DNA from 2 places in the Vreelandella sp. 21 genome. Region 1 is predicted to be linked to the other one. Evidence: riboswitches for the same ligand, from Rfam matches in the RefSeq annotation. Region 1 holds a riboswitch; the other holds the start of a gene.

Region 1 (7,995 bases):
AGCCTTGAAGCGCGGCATGCTGACCACTCCTCGTATGTCTCCTCGATCCTACCAAAACTTAGCCGTCAGCGGAGTTTTTCTACAGGCTCAACGCTCCAATAACCGGCAGCTGAAACGCAGCGAAGCGTAGTGTAAGCTGTCCGGCGCCGCAGGCGCGAAGTTGATTGGTTTGTTATACGATTTCTGCAACATTAGCCTCATCCACTTGTATGTCGGGATTGAGTTTGCTGACTAGATTTCTCACTAAGCTTTTAGTGCGAGTATCCATTTTTGAACCTAGAAATATTCGACTGATAGTTACATCAATGTAGTTAGAGTCTGTTACAAATACTCGCTCCTCTTCTTCATAGGCCCACGGTTCCAGCTTGCAAGTTAAGACATTTTTCGCAGTCTCGTGACTGCCATGCTTTGTGGCATTTTGCACATAAGACAACCCCTCATAAGTTACAGACCTGATCTCATGCTTTGGATGTACGATTACGCCTATTGCTACACCTCTATGGCTATCCGCATAGTGTGACCACATTAGGGTGCTATCAAATCGACGTGAAAGGGAGCATATTCTGATTTTGGTTTTTTCGCCTTTTATTTTTCTTACCAACTCACTATTTATAGCGCCACTATCGTATGTATATAGCCCTTCCATAGGATCATTGAGCTCGAAATATGGCGCTGCATAAATTCTATTATTGAGAACAATGTCGACAAAGTTCTTGAAATTTTCCAATGACCTATATTTGTAATGCATAGACAATTTTTCGTATAACGCCAAGTTAACCCGCCGGAGCGTAGTTGTTTGTTTTTATGGTAGCGTAGCGAGAAGCCATAAAAAAAAACGGCGCAGTGGAGGTCAGGTTGCACTTTTTATTAGGCATTTTTGCAGTACGCTCTTAGACATTTAAGTAAATCAAGCTCATCTCCAGCACAGCCACCACCTGAGAAATCTAAAGGTCCTATACCGACAAGGCGGCCAACTTTATCGCAGTACTCTTGCAAGTTGTTTAAAAACCCCTCCAATTCAGATTCAGTTGTTCCACCCAAATCCGAACCGTTTATTTGAGATAGCCTATCATAATGAGCAATTCGCTTGTTACGTGCAGGTTTAACCTTGGCGCCAAAAGCTTTCAAAGCCAACGATAACGAGTTGACCTCCGAATCCATTAATCCCTCATCGGCTAACTGCTTATTGATCAGATCGATAGTAATATTTACTTTACCATACATTTCAGCGGCATCCATTATTTTACACACTTGAAGCTTCCAATCTCTATGCATAATCGATGCAATTTCAGTAAAAAAAGTAGCAGCGACCTTGGATAATACAGGCTCAGAATCCTCATTAAAAAGATTCACGTAGACGTTGTACTGGTGCCGAATTTCGATGCAATGATTCCTGAATAATTCAAAGTCACCGTTTAATTTTTCATGGCTCATGATTAGTGCTTAACAGTGATTATACGCCTCGCTACAACCCCCCAATAAACGCGACGGCACATTCATTGGGGTTTTGCAGCCATCCAATTTGACTCTACCCCATTGATTCCCAAGAGAGCAAAGCCAATTTTGACTGCATATTCAAAATTCGCGTGCTTGCGCGTGCCCCTTGCATCTCTTCTCTCCTCCTCCTAGACTGCTTGGCACTAACTGCTTGACGGGGTGCCGGTGAATCCGGCTGAGATGGCGCAGGGCGTATCTTCTTGATACTGCCAAAGCGCTGGTCCCGCTGAACCTGATCCGGCTAATGCGCTGCTCCTATAACGAGCGCGCGGGTACCGGCGTAGGGATCAAGCGATGGCCTCGGCTTAGTTTCACGCCACCTTCTGCGCCATTTCCTCGATCTCAACCGCCCACCTTCCGGATCATTACTACCGGAGGCACCATGGGCTACCGCTTTGCTGATCTTACTAATGCCTGCCATGACGACTGGCGCGCCTATATTGAGCACGATTTTGTCCGCCAGCTGGGTTCCGCTGCGCTACCAGAAGCATCGTTTCGCCACTATTTGAAACAGGATTACCTGTTTTTGATTCACTTCGCCCGCGCCTACGCGTTGGCCGCCTATAAAAGCCCTACGCTGGCTGATCTGCGCCAAGCCCATGAAGGTTTAAAAGCCATTGTGGATGTGGAGCTGGGCCTGCACGTGGGCTTTTGCCAGGAGTGGGGGATTTCCGAACAAGAGCTGGCGGAGCTTCCGGAAGCCAGAGCCACTTTGGCGTATACCCGCTACGTATTAGACACCGGCAATCGCGGCGACCTGCTCGATTTACATGTAGCGCTGGCTCCTTGCTTAGTGGGCTACGGCGAAATCGCCAACTGGCTGAACGCTCAGACTTCTACCCTACGCGGCAGCCAAAACCCTTTTGATGCTTGGATAGCGATGTACGAAAGCGAGGAGTTTCAGGCCGCCATGCAGGCTGAGCTTGAATGGCTCAACGCCCGCCTGGCCGATGTTACCCCCGCCCGCTTTGCCGAGCTGAGCAAGATCTTCCGCGACGCCACGCGTCTGGAAATCGATTTCTGGCAGATGGGTCTGGATCTGATAGACAGCGATCTAACAGACAAAAGTCGCACCCATTAAGCCAACACAATAACCATAATCAACAACGAAGGAAGACGACCGTCATGACGAAGACTTTAGAAACTAAAACTTTAAAAACTGAGACCTCAAAAAGTAACACCAGCCACTTTTTAGCGGAAACTGCCCAGGTCGATGCCGCTGCCATTCAGCCGCTGCCCGCCTCGCGCAAGGTGTACGTTGAAGGCTCACGACCCGATATCCGCGTGCCGTTTCGGGAAATCACTCTGTCGCCGACTAAAACCAGCAGCATTGATGAAGAGAACCCGCCGCTGCTGGTGTACGACACCTCTGGCCCTTACACCGACCCAGCCGCCAACAACGATTTACGCAAAGGCCTACCCGCCCTGCGCCGCGCCTGGATTGAAGAGCGCAACGATACCGAGTTCCTTGACGGCCCCACCAGTGAGTACGGCAATCGCCGCGCTAACGACCCAACGCTCGCCCAGTTGCGTTTTGATTTAACGCGCACCCCGCGCCGGGCAAAACTAGGTAAGAATGTCACCCAACTGCACTATGCGCGCCAGGGCATTATTACCCCTGAAATGGAATTTATTGCCATTCGCGAGAACCAGCGCCGCCAAACATTAGGCACCGCTGAAGTTGAGCGTATTCTTGGTCACCAACATCCTGGCCAGAGCTTTGGTGCAAAATTGCCGGAAGAGATCACGCCGGAATTTGTGCGCGACGAAGTTGCCCGGGGGCGCGCAATTATCCCCAACAATATCAACCACCCAGAATCCGAGCCGATGATTATTGGCCGTAATTTCCTGGTAAAGATTAACGGCAACCTGGGTAACTCGGCAGTTACCTCGTCGATTGAAGAAGAAGTCGACAAAATGACCTGGGGTATCCGCTGGGGATCGGACACCATTATGGATCTTTCCACCGGCCAGAATATCCACGAAACACGTGAGTGGATCATCCGCAACTCGCCGGTGCCGATTGGCACAGTGCCGATCTATCAAGCGCTTGAGAAGGTCAACGGCATTGCCGAAAACCTGACCTGGGAAGTGTTCCGCGACACCTTGATTGAACAAGCTGAACAGGGCGTGGATTACTTCACCATTCACGCGGGTGTGCTGCTGCGCTATGTGCCACTAACCGCCAACCGGGTGACCGGCATTGTCAGCCGTGGCGGTTCCATTATGGCCAAATGGTGCTTGTATCATCACCAGGAAAGTTTCCTGTATACCCACTTCGAAGAGATCTGTGAGATCTGCAAGCAGTACGACGTAGCGTTTTCGTTGGGCGACGGTCTGCGCCCCGGCTCAGTCGCCGATGCCAACGACGAAGCACAGTTCGCTGAGCTGGAGACCCTGGGTGAGCTGACGAAGATTGCCTGGAAACACGACGTTCAGGTGATGATCGAGGGCCCTGGCCATGTGCCCATGCACCTGATTAAAGAGAACATGGATAAGCAGCTTGAGGCGTGCCATGAGGCACCTTTCTATACCCTCGGCCCACTGACCACCGATATCGCCCCCGGCTATGACCACATTACCTCGGGCATCGGTGCAGCCATGATCGGCTGGTTTGGCTGTGCAATGCTCTGCTATGTGACGCCGAAAGAGCATTTGGGCCTGCCGAATAAAGATGACGTCAAAACCGGCATCATCACCTACAAGATTGCTGCCCACGCAGCGGACTTGGCCAAGGGTCACCCGGCGGCACAACGTCGCGATAACGCGCTTTCCAAGGCACGCTTTGAATTCCGCTGGGAAGACCAATTCAATCTGGGGCTAGACCCGGACACCGCCCGTGAATTCCACGACGAAACCCTGCCGAAGGACTCTGCCAAAGTGGCGCACTTCTGCTCCATGTGCGGACCGAAGTTCTGCTCTATGAAGATCAGCCAGGAAGTACGCGATACCTATCGTGACCGCGCGCCGGAAAATGCCGCTGAAAGCGATTCTGAGGCAGTCAAGCGTGGCATGCAGGAGCAAGCGGAGAAGTTCCGCCGCGAAGGCAGCGAGCTATATCAAGAAGTTTAAAATAGCAGCCTGCAAGTTTCGCTAATAACGAGTGGCTCTTGGGTCTTACACGACTTCAAGAGCCATTTTTTTAATCAAGGAGAGGTTAGTTTAATTTAAGTTGTGTATGATTATCATTCACAGTGAGTTTTATTCTAAATATTCAATTTAAAGCCAACATTTTTCAAAGGACTGACTCTAGATGAGAACGAAACTATCCTTGGCTGTTTCTCTTGCCCTTCTCAGCACGGGCGTACTGAGTGGCTGCAGCGATGATAGCGCGCCAACAGCATCAGGCACCCAGCAGGAAGCACCAAAAAACCTCTCAGCTTCCCTGTTGAAATATATCCCCGCCGACTCTCCCTATTTTGTGGCAACACGGGAGTCAATGCCTGAACAAGATGCCTTTGCTCTTTACCAGCGCATGCAGCCAAAGGATAGCCTTGAAGCTGACTTGGATGAACTGCGCGACATGCTACACGAGATAGACGATGACGTGTTGCATTCGCTGATGTCACTGTTGATCGCGATGGGGGAAGAGTTTGTCGGGGTTGAAACACTCGATGATATTCATGCGCTGGGCTTTAAAATGAGCCCCCAGGTCGCTTTATACGGACTGGGTATCTTGCCCACTCTGCGTATGGAATTGCAGGATGAAGACGCTTTCCGCGAAACGCTGCAGCGCATCCTCACCAATGCAGATATCAATCCGAGTACGGCCACAACAGATGAAAAAGAGTACTGGGTGCTAACACAAGATGGTCCGATCAAAGCCATCATGGCCATTATCGATAAGCAACTGCTGATGTCGGTGGTGCCAGAAAATGTCAGTGATGAGTTGCTATCACAGGTGCTGGGTAGCACCCTGCCTGACAGCAGCATTGGTGATACCGGCGCCCTAGAGGAAATTGAACAGCGTCATGGCTTCACGCCCTATGGTGCTGGGGAAATCGACTCATCACGCCTGCTTAGTGAGCTGAGTACCCCCACACACTTAGGTACTCAAGCACTATTGGACGCAGCTGATGCAGAGCGGCTGGATCTCTCCGCCTGCCAAGCAGATATTGACCGCATCACCAATCGCTTCCCTGGTCTTGTAATGGGCATGCGTGAGTATAACCTCGACCGTATGGAGATGAATCTTATACTGGAAACCGATGAGGCTATTGTCAGCGATCTTCGTGCAATGACCGCTCAGGTTCCGGGCCTTGGTAGCACAGAGGGCATGGCCAGCTTTGGGCTAGGCCTGAATCTACCGGTGCTGATGCAAACTGTTCAGAAGTATGCTCAGGAAGTGCGTCAAAACCCGTTTAGCTGTGATGAGCTTCAGGAATTAAACAGCACCTGGAATGAGATCAATAAAGCGATCAACAATCCAGTCGCCATGATGATTGGCCCATCCCTGTCTGGTTTCAGAGCACGCCTTAACAACCTGACAATGAAAGATGGCGAGCCCACTGGCACTGGTCTCCTGACCCTCGCTTCGCAAAACCCGCTTGCACTGCTGTCTACAGCAAGCGCGTTCGCGCCTGATTTAGGGACACTTGGACTTGAACCCGGTGGAGAAGCCAAAAAAATTGACAGCATGATGCTGCCACCAGACTCACCAGAGCTCTACGCGGCCATGTCTGAAAGCGCCATTACCTTGGGCGTTGGCATCAGCGATTCCGAAACACTACAGGAAGAACTGCAAGCCCCTGTTTCCGAGCGTGACCTACTGGTTCATGGCCATCTGACGGGTGAGTTCTACCATTCACTGGCCGATGTCATAGCGCAAATGCCCTCCGATGAATTGGCAGAGCTTGATATTGATTTGCTCAAGCAATATAGCGATATCTACAAGAACATGGAGTACTGGTTCAGAGTGGATGATGCAGGCGTTGAAATGAGCTTCTCGCTGGAATTGAACTAAGCACTGGCTATTCCTAACATCCGAAAAACTCGCCATTGGATGCAGCTCTCATCGTGTCACTGTGATCGTTAGCGAGTTTTTCGTCGGCAGCCATACTGATACAGGTGGCGTATGTATGGCTCTTGAACTTACTTAAGCGCTACGAGACCTCAAGGGCCACTTTCAACACGCCATCACGTTGGTGGGAGAACAGATCATAAGCATCAACAATGTTCTCCAACGCATAGCGGTGCGTGACCATGGGGCCAAGATCTAGTCGCCCTGCAGCAATGATGCTCATCAGCCTGCGCATTCGCTCTTTGCCGCCAGGGCAAAGTGACGTAATGATCTTGTGGTCACCTAGCCCAGCACAGAAAGCGCCCAGCGGAATCGTCAGGTCTTCAGAGTAAACGCCCAGGCTTGAGAGCGTGCCGCCAGGTTTTAGCACCCGCAAGGCCGATTCAAAGGTTTGCTGCAGGCCGAGTGCTTCAATGGCCACATCCACACCGCGCCCGCCGGTCAGCTTTAGAATTTCCTCTACGACATCAACTTTGCGGAAATCCAGCGTCACGTCAGCGCCCATCTGCTTGGCCATTGCCAAACGTTCATCAACACCGTCGACAGCAATAATCATCCCCGCCCCACGTAACCGCGCACCTGCTGTCGCACACAGCCCAATCGGGCCTTGCGCGAACACCACCACAGTGTCGCCAATATTGATACCCGCTTTTTCGGCACCCGCAAAGCCGGTCGACATGATATCGGGGCACATCAGCACTTGTTCGTCGGTTAGGCCGTCTGGCACGGGCGAGAGATTGGCCTGGGCATCAGGCACCAATAAGTACTCCGCCTGGGCACCGTCGATGGTATTGCCAAAGCGCCAGCCGCCCATTGGTTTATAACCGTGGCTGTGGTGGCCACCATCTTGCGAGGAGCAACCATCTTGGCAGGCATAAGAGGTGAAGCTCGGGCAAATCGCTCCGGCGATGACGCGCTGGCCTTCCTGGTAGCCCTTTACGTTGGCGCCCAGCTTTTCAATCACGCCCACCGGCTCATGGCCGATGGTTAAGCCTCGCTCAACGGGATATTCACCCTTGAGGATATGAATGTCGGTGCCGCAGATTGTGGTAGTGGTGACACGCATCAGCGCATCATTGGGGCCGATCTCGGGAATGGGCTTGTCGTCAATCTCAATGCGGCCAGGCTCAACAAAAATAGCCGCTTTCATCATGGTAGGCATGGGACGATTCCTCTGTGCAGGGAGTCATAGCGCTTCACCACTCAGCTTAGGCGATTAATCGATGGCTGACGGCGGCTAAAATTGCGCCATATCAAGCTTTAGGCTACTAGGTGGGCAGCTTATTATTTGTCATAAGAAGCCACCACAGGAATACTTTTAAAAACAAAAGCTAATGCGAGGTTGCCAAACAAAGCTCTCTAACAAAGCTTCCTAGTAAAAGCACCTAACGGAAGTTAATGCCCTGTGTGTTGGTGCTAACACGGGTGCCGGCGGCTCCCTGAAGAATTTCTTCGATATCAGCCAATGCACCAATAAC
Region 2 (7,995 bases), 770 kb from region 1:
CTAGAGTCGGGCAGGTTGCCAATACGAATGGCGGCATCGTAGCCCTCTTCCAGCAAATCAACGCGGCGGTCGTTTAGATCCAAACGCACCTCAAGCCCAGGGTGCGTTTGCATAAACTGTGCAACCAGCGGTGAAAGATAGCGTGTGCCGAAGCTCATCGGGCCATTGATGCGCAACTGCCCGCTCACCGTACTGGTGCCACTGCCGATTTCTGCCGCTGCCTCGTCCAAAGCGATCAGAATGCTTTGCGCACGAACGAGATAGCGTTCTCCCGCTTCAGTGAGGTGCAGCCGCCGGGTGGTGCGCTGAATAAGCCGAGCACCCAATGCCTCTTCAAGCGCCATCACTTGGCGAGATACCCGCGTGCGAGAAAGGTCTAGCGCCTCGGCCGCGCGGGTATAGCTACCCAGCTCAGCGACCTTTACAAACGCCGCGATATGGTCGAGCTGGGTCATTGCGCGTGGAATGCCTGTGCAGCCAGGCGGGGGTCTGGCTGACCACAAATAGCAGAAATAACCGCAACACCGTTTGCCCCAGCGGCTTTCACTTGAGCCATGTGTTCAGCTTTTAACCCGCCAATCGCGACGCTGGGAAGTTGGCAAGCATTGGCAAGCCGTGCCAGCCCATCAAAGCCAATTGGCTGGGCGTGGTCTTGTTTACTGCCAGTTGCAAACACGGGCCCTAAACCGACGTAATTGAGCAATTCGACAGGTGCCTCCTGAAGTTGGGCTGGGGTGTTAATTGAAAGCCCGATAATGGCGTGCTGGCCGAGAGTGGCTCGAGCTGCTTGAACAGCTGTGTCGCTTTGCCCGACATGTAAGCCATCCGCTTGGCTGGCGAACGCCACGTTCAGGCGATCATTAATGATCAGAGGGACGCCACTGCCAGCCAACATCGCTTTGAGACGTTTGGCCTGGGCGATCATGTGCTCGTCACTAGCGTGTTTATCGCGTAGCTGCACCATGGTAATGCCGCCCTGCACAGCAGCTTCAACGGTTTTTTCCAGACCCATGCCAGCGCACAGACCAGCATCGGTGACTAAATAGAGTGAAAGATCAAACGGCATGCACCGCCTCCCATTGAGCAAGAGTCGAAAGGTCGTCAGGGGATAATTGATACAGCGCATCCAATAGCGCCACCTGGAAACTGCCAGGGCCTTGAGCCTGCTCGCCTGCACGGCTTCCAGCGATGCTGAAACACGCCAAGGCGGCCAAGCTGGCCTCCAGCGGCTGCTCGCGGCTTGCGGCCACAAAGCTTGCCACCAGCGCACTCAATCCGCAGCCCAAGGTAGTCACGCGAGGCATGAGTGCGTGCCCACCTTTAAGCCGATAATGATCCGTGCCATCGGTGATGAAATCGCTCTCGCCAGTGACCGCCACCACGCAGCGATGTTGCTGTGCTAACGCAATGGCTGCGGTTGTAGCTTCTTGGGTGCTAGCAGTCGCATCGACTCCACGCCCTTGGCTGGCGAGTCCGTTAAGTGCCTGAATTTCTGAGGCGTTGCCACGAATAACGCTAGGCTGATAAGCCAGCAGCGTCTCGCAAACACGCAGGCGAAATGTGGTAGCACCAACAGCCACAGGGTCAAGCACCCACGGAATATGGTTTTCATGAGCAGTGCGCGCGGCGACTGCCATGGCGTCAGCCCAAGGGGAAGAGAGGGTGCCAATATTAATGGACAGCGCGCCAGAAATAGCCGTGAACTCCGCCACTTCTTCTTGGGCATGCAGCATGGCGGGGGAAGCACCTGTCGCCAATAGCAAGTTAGCGGTGCTATTCATCGCCACATAGTTGGTAATGCAATGTACCAGCGGTGTGGCAGCGCGCAGATCGCGGAGATAATCGCCGAGTGGGCGTGAAGGCATAATATCCTCCCGGCTGGGAGGTGATGCAGTTGCACCACGACTCCCTACGCCGGTGTTATCCGGTTCAGGTTCAAAGGGTGCTTCTCAGCCCGTTAAGCAAGGGCGCCCCTGTCGTGATGGTACTATCCTTGGCTTAGATCAATCTGTAAAGCCTGGGAAACGCTATGAGCAAATATCAACGAAACGAGATGCGTGTTCCGTAGGTGAGCATCTCATCAGGCGTTATCGCCTTACCCTCAACACCAATCATTTCATCGCCACACTGGTCGGCAAACGTAAGCACGCCATGAGTGAGGCCCAGCTGTCCAAGGGTGTCGCGAATCTCACCGGTGCCCAAAAACGTGCTGACATGCCCCTCAGCACTGGTTAAATCAGAAACACCGTTCGCGTGATGGAAGCGAACCTTATAGATACCATCCATTGATTCAACTTCCACAATCGGTGAAAAGCCATTGTGTATGGCATGGGCTAACTGCTTTAACGTTATGTGGTCACCGAGGGTCATATCAATCGCGGTCATGGAAAACTCCTGTGGGCGCCTCAAAGGTGGGGCATCGCTCATGTTGCGGGAACTGCTTTTTGTAAAGTTTATGAATAATAAGTGTAGGGGTTTTGTTTAGTATTGCCAGTGTGCTTAATGTGACACTGCGTTAGTGAATCCTACATGCTTGTAAGGGCTGGTATTATGGCTCTAAAGCCCCCATGGTAAGCGGTAAGTGAGGCTCAATGGATTCAATGATCAGCATTAGCGACAGGAGAGCAAAATGAGTTTTCAAGGCGAACAACATTCCGGAGTCGCGCCCGTAGCGCCGCAAACCCAAGGGTTTCGCTTAAATCACACCATGCTGCGGGTGAAGGATCCCGAACGTGCGCTAGCGTTCTACTCTAAGGTTTTTGGAATGCAGGTGCTACGCCGATTGGATTTCGAAGAGATGCAGTTTTCGCTCTACTTCCTAGCCAATCTCGAAAGCAGCGATAACGTGCCAGAAGACAGTCAAGCACGCACTGCCTGGACCTTCAGTCAGAAAGGCTTGCTGGAGTTGACGCATAATTGGGGCACAGAAGATCAGCAGGACTTTGCCTATCATGACGGTAACGCTGAGCCTCAAGGGTTTGGTCATATCTGCTTTAGTGTTCCTGACTTAGAAGCTGCCGAGGCATGGTTTGATGAGCATGAGGTGACGTTCATCAAGCGCGCGGACCAGGGCAAGATGAAAGACGTTATCTTTGTCAAAGATGCAGATGGCTACTGGATCGAAGTGATTCAGGCAGACCGCATGGCAGCCATGGGCGACTAATATGGCCCACTTGCTGTTTCGGCTACGCCACGTGACCGATGAAGAGGCGTTGGAAGTACGCCAATTGCTAGATGAGCAGGGCTTTGATGTCTATGAAACCCAGGCGGGCTTTTTTCGCCTGGGTGTCGATGCAATTTGGCTACGTAACACTGCTCAGCGCGAGGCCGCTGAAGCGGCATTGGCGGCGTATCAGGAAAAGCGTCAAGCTAAAGCACGGCGAGAGCACGAAGAAGCGGTTGCCAGTGGCAATGCACCAACATTATGGCGGCGCTTCCTCGCCCACCCCGTGCAAGTCGTACTGGTAATCGTTGCCGTGGTGCTGATCGCCCTATTAACGCTGCTGCCGTTTATTGGCTTGGTAGGCTAGATTTGTAAACAGTTTTGTAGATTAGCTGGGTAGCTTAACAGTGGCTAAGTGCCCGCGTTTTAGATAAAGCTGCACGCCTTCATTACCCGCGCGTAACTGAGGTGCCGCACCTACTGGGTAGCGGCACCAGCTGCCGGTAGCATATTCCTGCTCATCACTGAGCAGAGAGCCTTCCAGCACAAACAGCTCTAAACCACCGGCAAGCGGTGGATAAGACACTAGTGTATCGGCTTCCCAGCGCTCTAGGCTGACTCGCTCTGGGCCATACTGTTTTGAACTATAGGTGTGCAGCATTTTGTAAGTAATACCTGGCCGTCGGTCGGGCTGCCAGGGCAGCCTATGGGCAGGCACGGCCAGTTGCAGAATATCGTTTTCATCAAACTGGTGTAGCTTCACCAGAATAAGTGCGCCTTCTTCGCCTATTTGCGGGGTATGACCAGTGCCAATCGGGTTGCGTAAGTAGCTGCCTGCCGGGTAACGGCCATGCTCATCGGCAAAGACACCTTCCAGCACTAAAATTTCTTCACCACCACCATGAGTATGGCGGTTGAACTGGCTGTTGGGCGCGTAGCGTACCAAGCTAGTGGCTCTGGCGACTTCGTCGCCAATGCGGTCTAGCATCATGCGCTCTACACCCGCGCTGGGGGAGTCCACCCAATGGTACTGATCCGGCGTGACACTGGCAAAGTGGCTAAAATCGGCGTTCAGGCGCATGGTGTTGGCTCTTTGCAGGGGGGAATTTACAGAGATGAAAATTTACAGCAGTAGTGCAAGTCTCCCCATCCCTGGGACAAAATGCAACGCAAAAAAATACCGCCCTGCGGCGGTATTCAATAGTTAACTTTTTCGCTTAATGATCATGACCATGATGGTCGTGTTCATGAGCATGATCGTCATGACCCGGCTGAGCCAATGCTGAGTGCAGCACGTTCGCGTTATGACGCATCATGCCCAAGTAAGTGTTGGCTTCACCCTCACTCGCCAGCGCATCGGCATACAGTGTGCCAGCAATCGGCAGGCCAGTTTCTTCGGCAAGCTGATTAATGATTGCTTGGTTGGTCATGTTCTCGTGGAACAGCGCCTGCACGTTTTCCTGTTCGATGACATCCACCAGCGCGGCCATGCTGGCACCGCTGGGGTCAGCCTCGGTAGAAAGGCCGACAGGGGAAAGAAAGTTCACCCCATAAGCATTTGAGAAATAACCAAACGAATCATGGCCGGTAATCACGCTGGCCGAAGCGGGAATATCGCTCAGCAAATCACGAATTTCATGATCAGCCTCGTCTATTGTCGCTAAATAGCGCTCAGCATTCGCTTGATAACTTTCAGCATTAGCACTGTCTGCTTCGATTAAGCCATCGCGAATATTGGTAACGTAGACCTTTGCCTGCTGTAGATCCTGCCATGCGTGAGGGTCGTCATCACCATGGTCATGTTCACTGTGATCGTGCTCGTCGTGCCCGTGGCCATGGTCGTCGTGTCCATGATCGTCATGGCCGTGTTCTTCATGATCGTGTTTGGCAAAGGCGCGGGGTTGAATGCCGTTGGTTGCGGTGACCAGGGCACCCGTATAGTCGCTAGACTCAATCAAACGCTCCATCCAGCCCTCAAACAGCAGTCCGTTAAAGACCACCACATCTGCGCTGGCCAGCGCGCGGGCGTCGCCTGGGCTTGGCGAATAAACATGCGCATCGCCGTCAGGGCCGACAAGCGACGTTACGTCAACGTGCTCGCCGCCCACGTTTTCGACCATATCAGCCAAGATAGAGAAGCTGGTCACTACCTGAACACGGTCGTTAGCCATTGCCGCAGGCAATGCCAGCATGGCCGAAACACCCACCCACCAGCGCGATGAAGAGAAAAGCGACATATAACGCTCCTTCAAAAATAACAAAGAGTTATGACGACTGTTCAAGCGCCAGCGGCGTTGTCTTACGCCGCAGCTTAGCGGCTAAGCTGTGATAGCGGCCGAACAGTGCCGACAGTAGATAACCCACCCCAGCCAGCAGAATAATGCTCGGCCCTGACGGGGTATCAAGATGAAACGAAATCAATAGCCCGCCGGTACTGGCGATCATGGCCAATACCACGGCAATACCTATCAAGCCTTCCAGCCGCTTGCTCCAAAACCGCGCCGCAGTGGCAGGCAGCATCATTAAACCCACCGCCATTAACGTGCCCAAGGTTTGGAAACCCGCGGTTAAATTAAGCACCAATAGCCCTAAAAAAACGCTATGTACCCAGCTGCTACGGCGGCTTTGCCCGCGTAAAAACAGCGGGTCTAAACACTCCACGACCAACGCGCGGAAAATGATCGCCAAAATAATCACAATCAGTGTGCTGATAGAGGCAATGAGCAGTAGCGCAGTGGAGTTAATCGCCAAAATTGAGCCGAACAGCACATGGGTTAAATCCACGCTGCTGCCGCCCATAGAAATGAGTAATACTCCGGCTGCCAGCGAGATAATAAAAAAACTCGCCATAGCCGCATCTTCCCGCTGGCCGCCCATTTTTGACACGGCACCGGCAAGTAACGCCACCATTACGCCGAACAAAACGCCCCCGGCGCTCATCACCGGCAGAGAGAACCCTGCGAGTAAAAAGCCCAGCGCCACCCCAGGCAAAATAGCGTGCGCCATCGCATCGCCAATCAGGCTCATGCCCCGTAGCACCAAAAACACGCCCAGCGGCGGGGCAGCCAGCGAAAGTGCCAAGCCACCCACAACCGCACGTCGCATAAAGCCATAATCAAAAGGTGCAACAAACCATGCATCAAGCAGTGCCAGCATGACGACCTCCCAAAGCAAACGGCACTACCTTGGCCGATGCATGTTGGTGGCTAAGCGCACTAGGCGCGACCCAGCGACCATGGCCACCACTTAGCATCAAAACTTCATCGGCTAGGCGGCTCAGATGATCCATGTCGTGCAGCACAATAATGATGGTCACGCCTTCATCGGCCATTTGGCGCAAAATACGAATCAAGATATCCACCGTATCGCTATCTACGTTGGCAAACGGCTCATCCAGTAACAAAAGCTCCGCTTCCTGCATCAACGTACGGCCAATCAGCGCCCGCTGGCGCTGGCCACCGGAAAGCTCACCCAAAGGGCGGTGGGCCAAATGAGAAATGCCTAAGCGCGCCATGATGTCGCGACCCTTGCGATAATGCGCCGCACAGTAGCCTTTCAGCGCCCCATGGCTTGGCCAACTGCCGGTCATCACCAACTCTTCCACGCTCATCGGAAAGGTAAGGTCCAGAGCCAGTTGCTGTGGTAACCATGCGCGGCGTGCTTTATCAACGGTGCAAATCACTTTGCCGCTAATAGGCCGCAGTTCACCCATAATCGCCTGGATCAACGTACTTTTGCCCGCCCCGTTGGCGCCGATAAGCGCCGTAATAGCACCAGGTTTTATGTCACCATCGACATGCTCAAGCACCGTGCGCCCGCCTTGGGCAAGGTGCAAATCATGCAGTTGCAGGCGTGAAAGTGAACGTTCACTCATAGCGGCCACCCACTTGCCCACAAAACTAAACCCCATAAACCCAGCAGCGGCAGTGCCACTAGACCCAACCGCTTCGCGGCAGATAATGACATCAGCGAAAAATGACAAGGACCTTCCTTGTTATGGCGATGCATATGCTCACTCATTGAGTGTCCTCGCTAACCAATAAATAAGTTATAACATAACAATTGGCAAAACCAAAAAAGAGCCCGATATTTTACGCGCTCCTGGTGTGCTGACAATCCTGTTGCACTGACAATGTTTTTAACATGACCATGGTGTGCGGCGATTACTACGCGGCTAATAGCGCCAAGCAGCGCCAATTTGCTGGGGTGAGACAAGCAGTGCGTATTCACCGTTCAACGTGACAGGCCCAACTGAGAGGCGAGCAGGTTGAAAACGGTTAATTGCGCTAGAAGCCTGGTTGGGCTGCGTCCAAATCTGTAGCTCACTTACCAACATGCCGGTGGCAAAGTTCACGGCACCATCCCGTTCACGACCATCGGCGGCAATCACGGCCCCAGCCAGGCTATTGACCACCAGTGAACTAATGCGTGCATCAAACCCACGGCGCTCACGTTCTGCCTGAGCAAGCTCTAAGCCGAGTGCCTGTACACCGCTTAACTCACCACGTGCCTTCAAGCGCTCGTACTCAACCAGTGCCGCCTGATGCGGCTGCCGATCGGTCAGCATACCCCCGAGAGCCAGCGCCGACTTCACCACCCCCACCCGCGCATCAAAACGATCATCACGGCTGCTAGCCTCGCTTGACTGGTAAGCATTCAGCGCAAAACTCGCCGCATAAATGCCCGTCCAGCCTGCTTCCCACCACGCTGCGTGGTTCGCCCCACGCTCAAACACCTCATCGTAAGCCGACCAGTCAGCAGACGATTGCGCCTGAGCTTGCGTAAACAGCGTGAGCAGCACCAGCGCGGAAGCTGCCAACACACGAAACATC

The links. A riboswitch is a leader RNA that binds a small molecule or an ion and turns the genes downstream of it on or off. The one in region 1 is predicted to bind thiamine pyrophosphate.
Region 2: it holds a riboswitch for thiamine pyrophosphate, as region 1 does, so the genes downstream of both, thiM (hydroxyethylthiazole kinase) here and tenA (thiaminase II) in region 1, are expected to answer to the same signal.

The regions. Positions count from the first base shown of each region.
Region 1 is NZ_CP194673.1:988,175-996,169, reverse strand. Features, by position in the region: gene ACN06F_RS04565 (hypothetical protein) at 1-18, opposite strand, end outside; gene ACN06F_RS04560 (DUF2971 domain-containing protein) at 173-748, opposite strand; gene ACN06F_RS04555 (hypothetical protein) at 868-1,434, opposite strand; TPP riboswitch at 1,643-1,801, shown strand; gene tenA (thiaminase II) at 1,880-2,578, shown strand; gene thiC (phosphomethylpyrimidine synthase ThiC) at 2,623-4,569, shown strand; gene ACN06F_RS04540 (hypothetical protein) at 4,751-6,460, shown strand; gene ACN06F_RS04535 (NAD(P)-dependent alcohol dehydrogenase) at 6,600-7,679, opposite strand; gene arcC (carbamate kinase) at 7,903-7,995, opposite strand, start outside.
Region 2 is NZ_CP194673.1:220,540-228,534, forward strand. Features, by position in the region: gene ACN06F_RS01065 (LysR family transcriptional regulator) at 1-455, opposite strand, end outside; gene thiE (thiamine phosphate synthase) at 452-1,066, opposite strand; gene thiM (hydroxyethylthiazole kinase) at 1,056-1,865, opposite strand; TPP riboswitch at 1,890-1,985, opposite strand; gene ACN06F_RS01080 (hypothetical protein) at 2,041-2,385, opposite strand; gene gloA (lactoylglutathione lyase) at 2,630-3,163, shown strand; gene ACN06F_RS01090 (DUF6164 family protein) at 3,165-3,530, shown strand; gene ACN06F_RS01095 (cupin domain-containing protein) at 3,552-4,244, opposite strand; gene ACN06F_RS01100 (metal ABC transporter solute-binding protein, Zn/Mn family) at 4,381-5,400, opposite strand; gene ACN06F_RS01105 (metal ABC transporter permease) at 5,429-6,319, opposite strand; gene ACN06F_RS01110 (metal ABC transporter ATP-binding protein) at 6,303-7,037, opposite strand; gene ACN06F_RS01115 (hypothetical protein) at 7,338-7,995, opposite strand, start outside.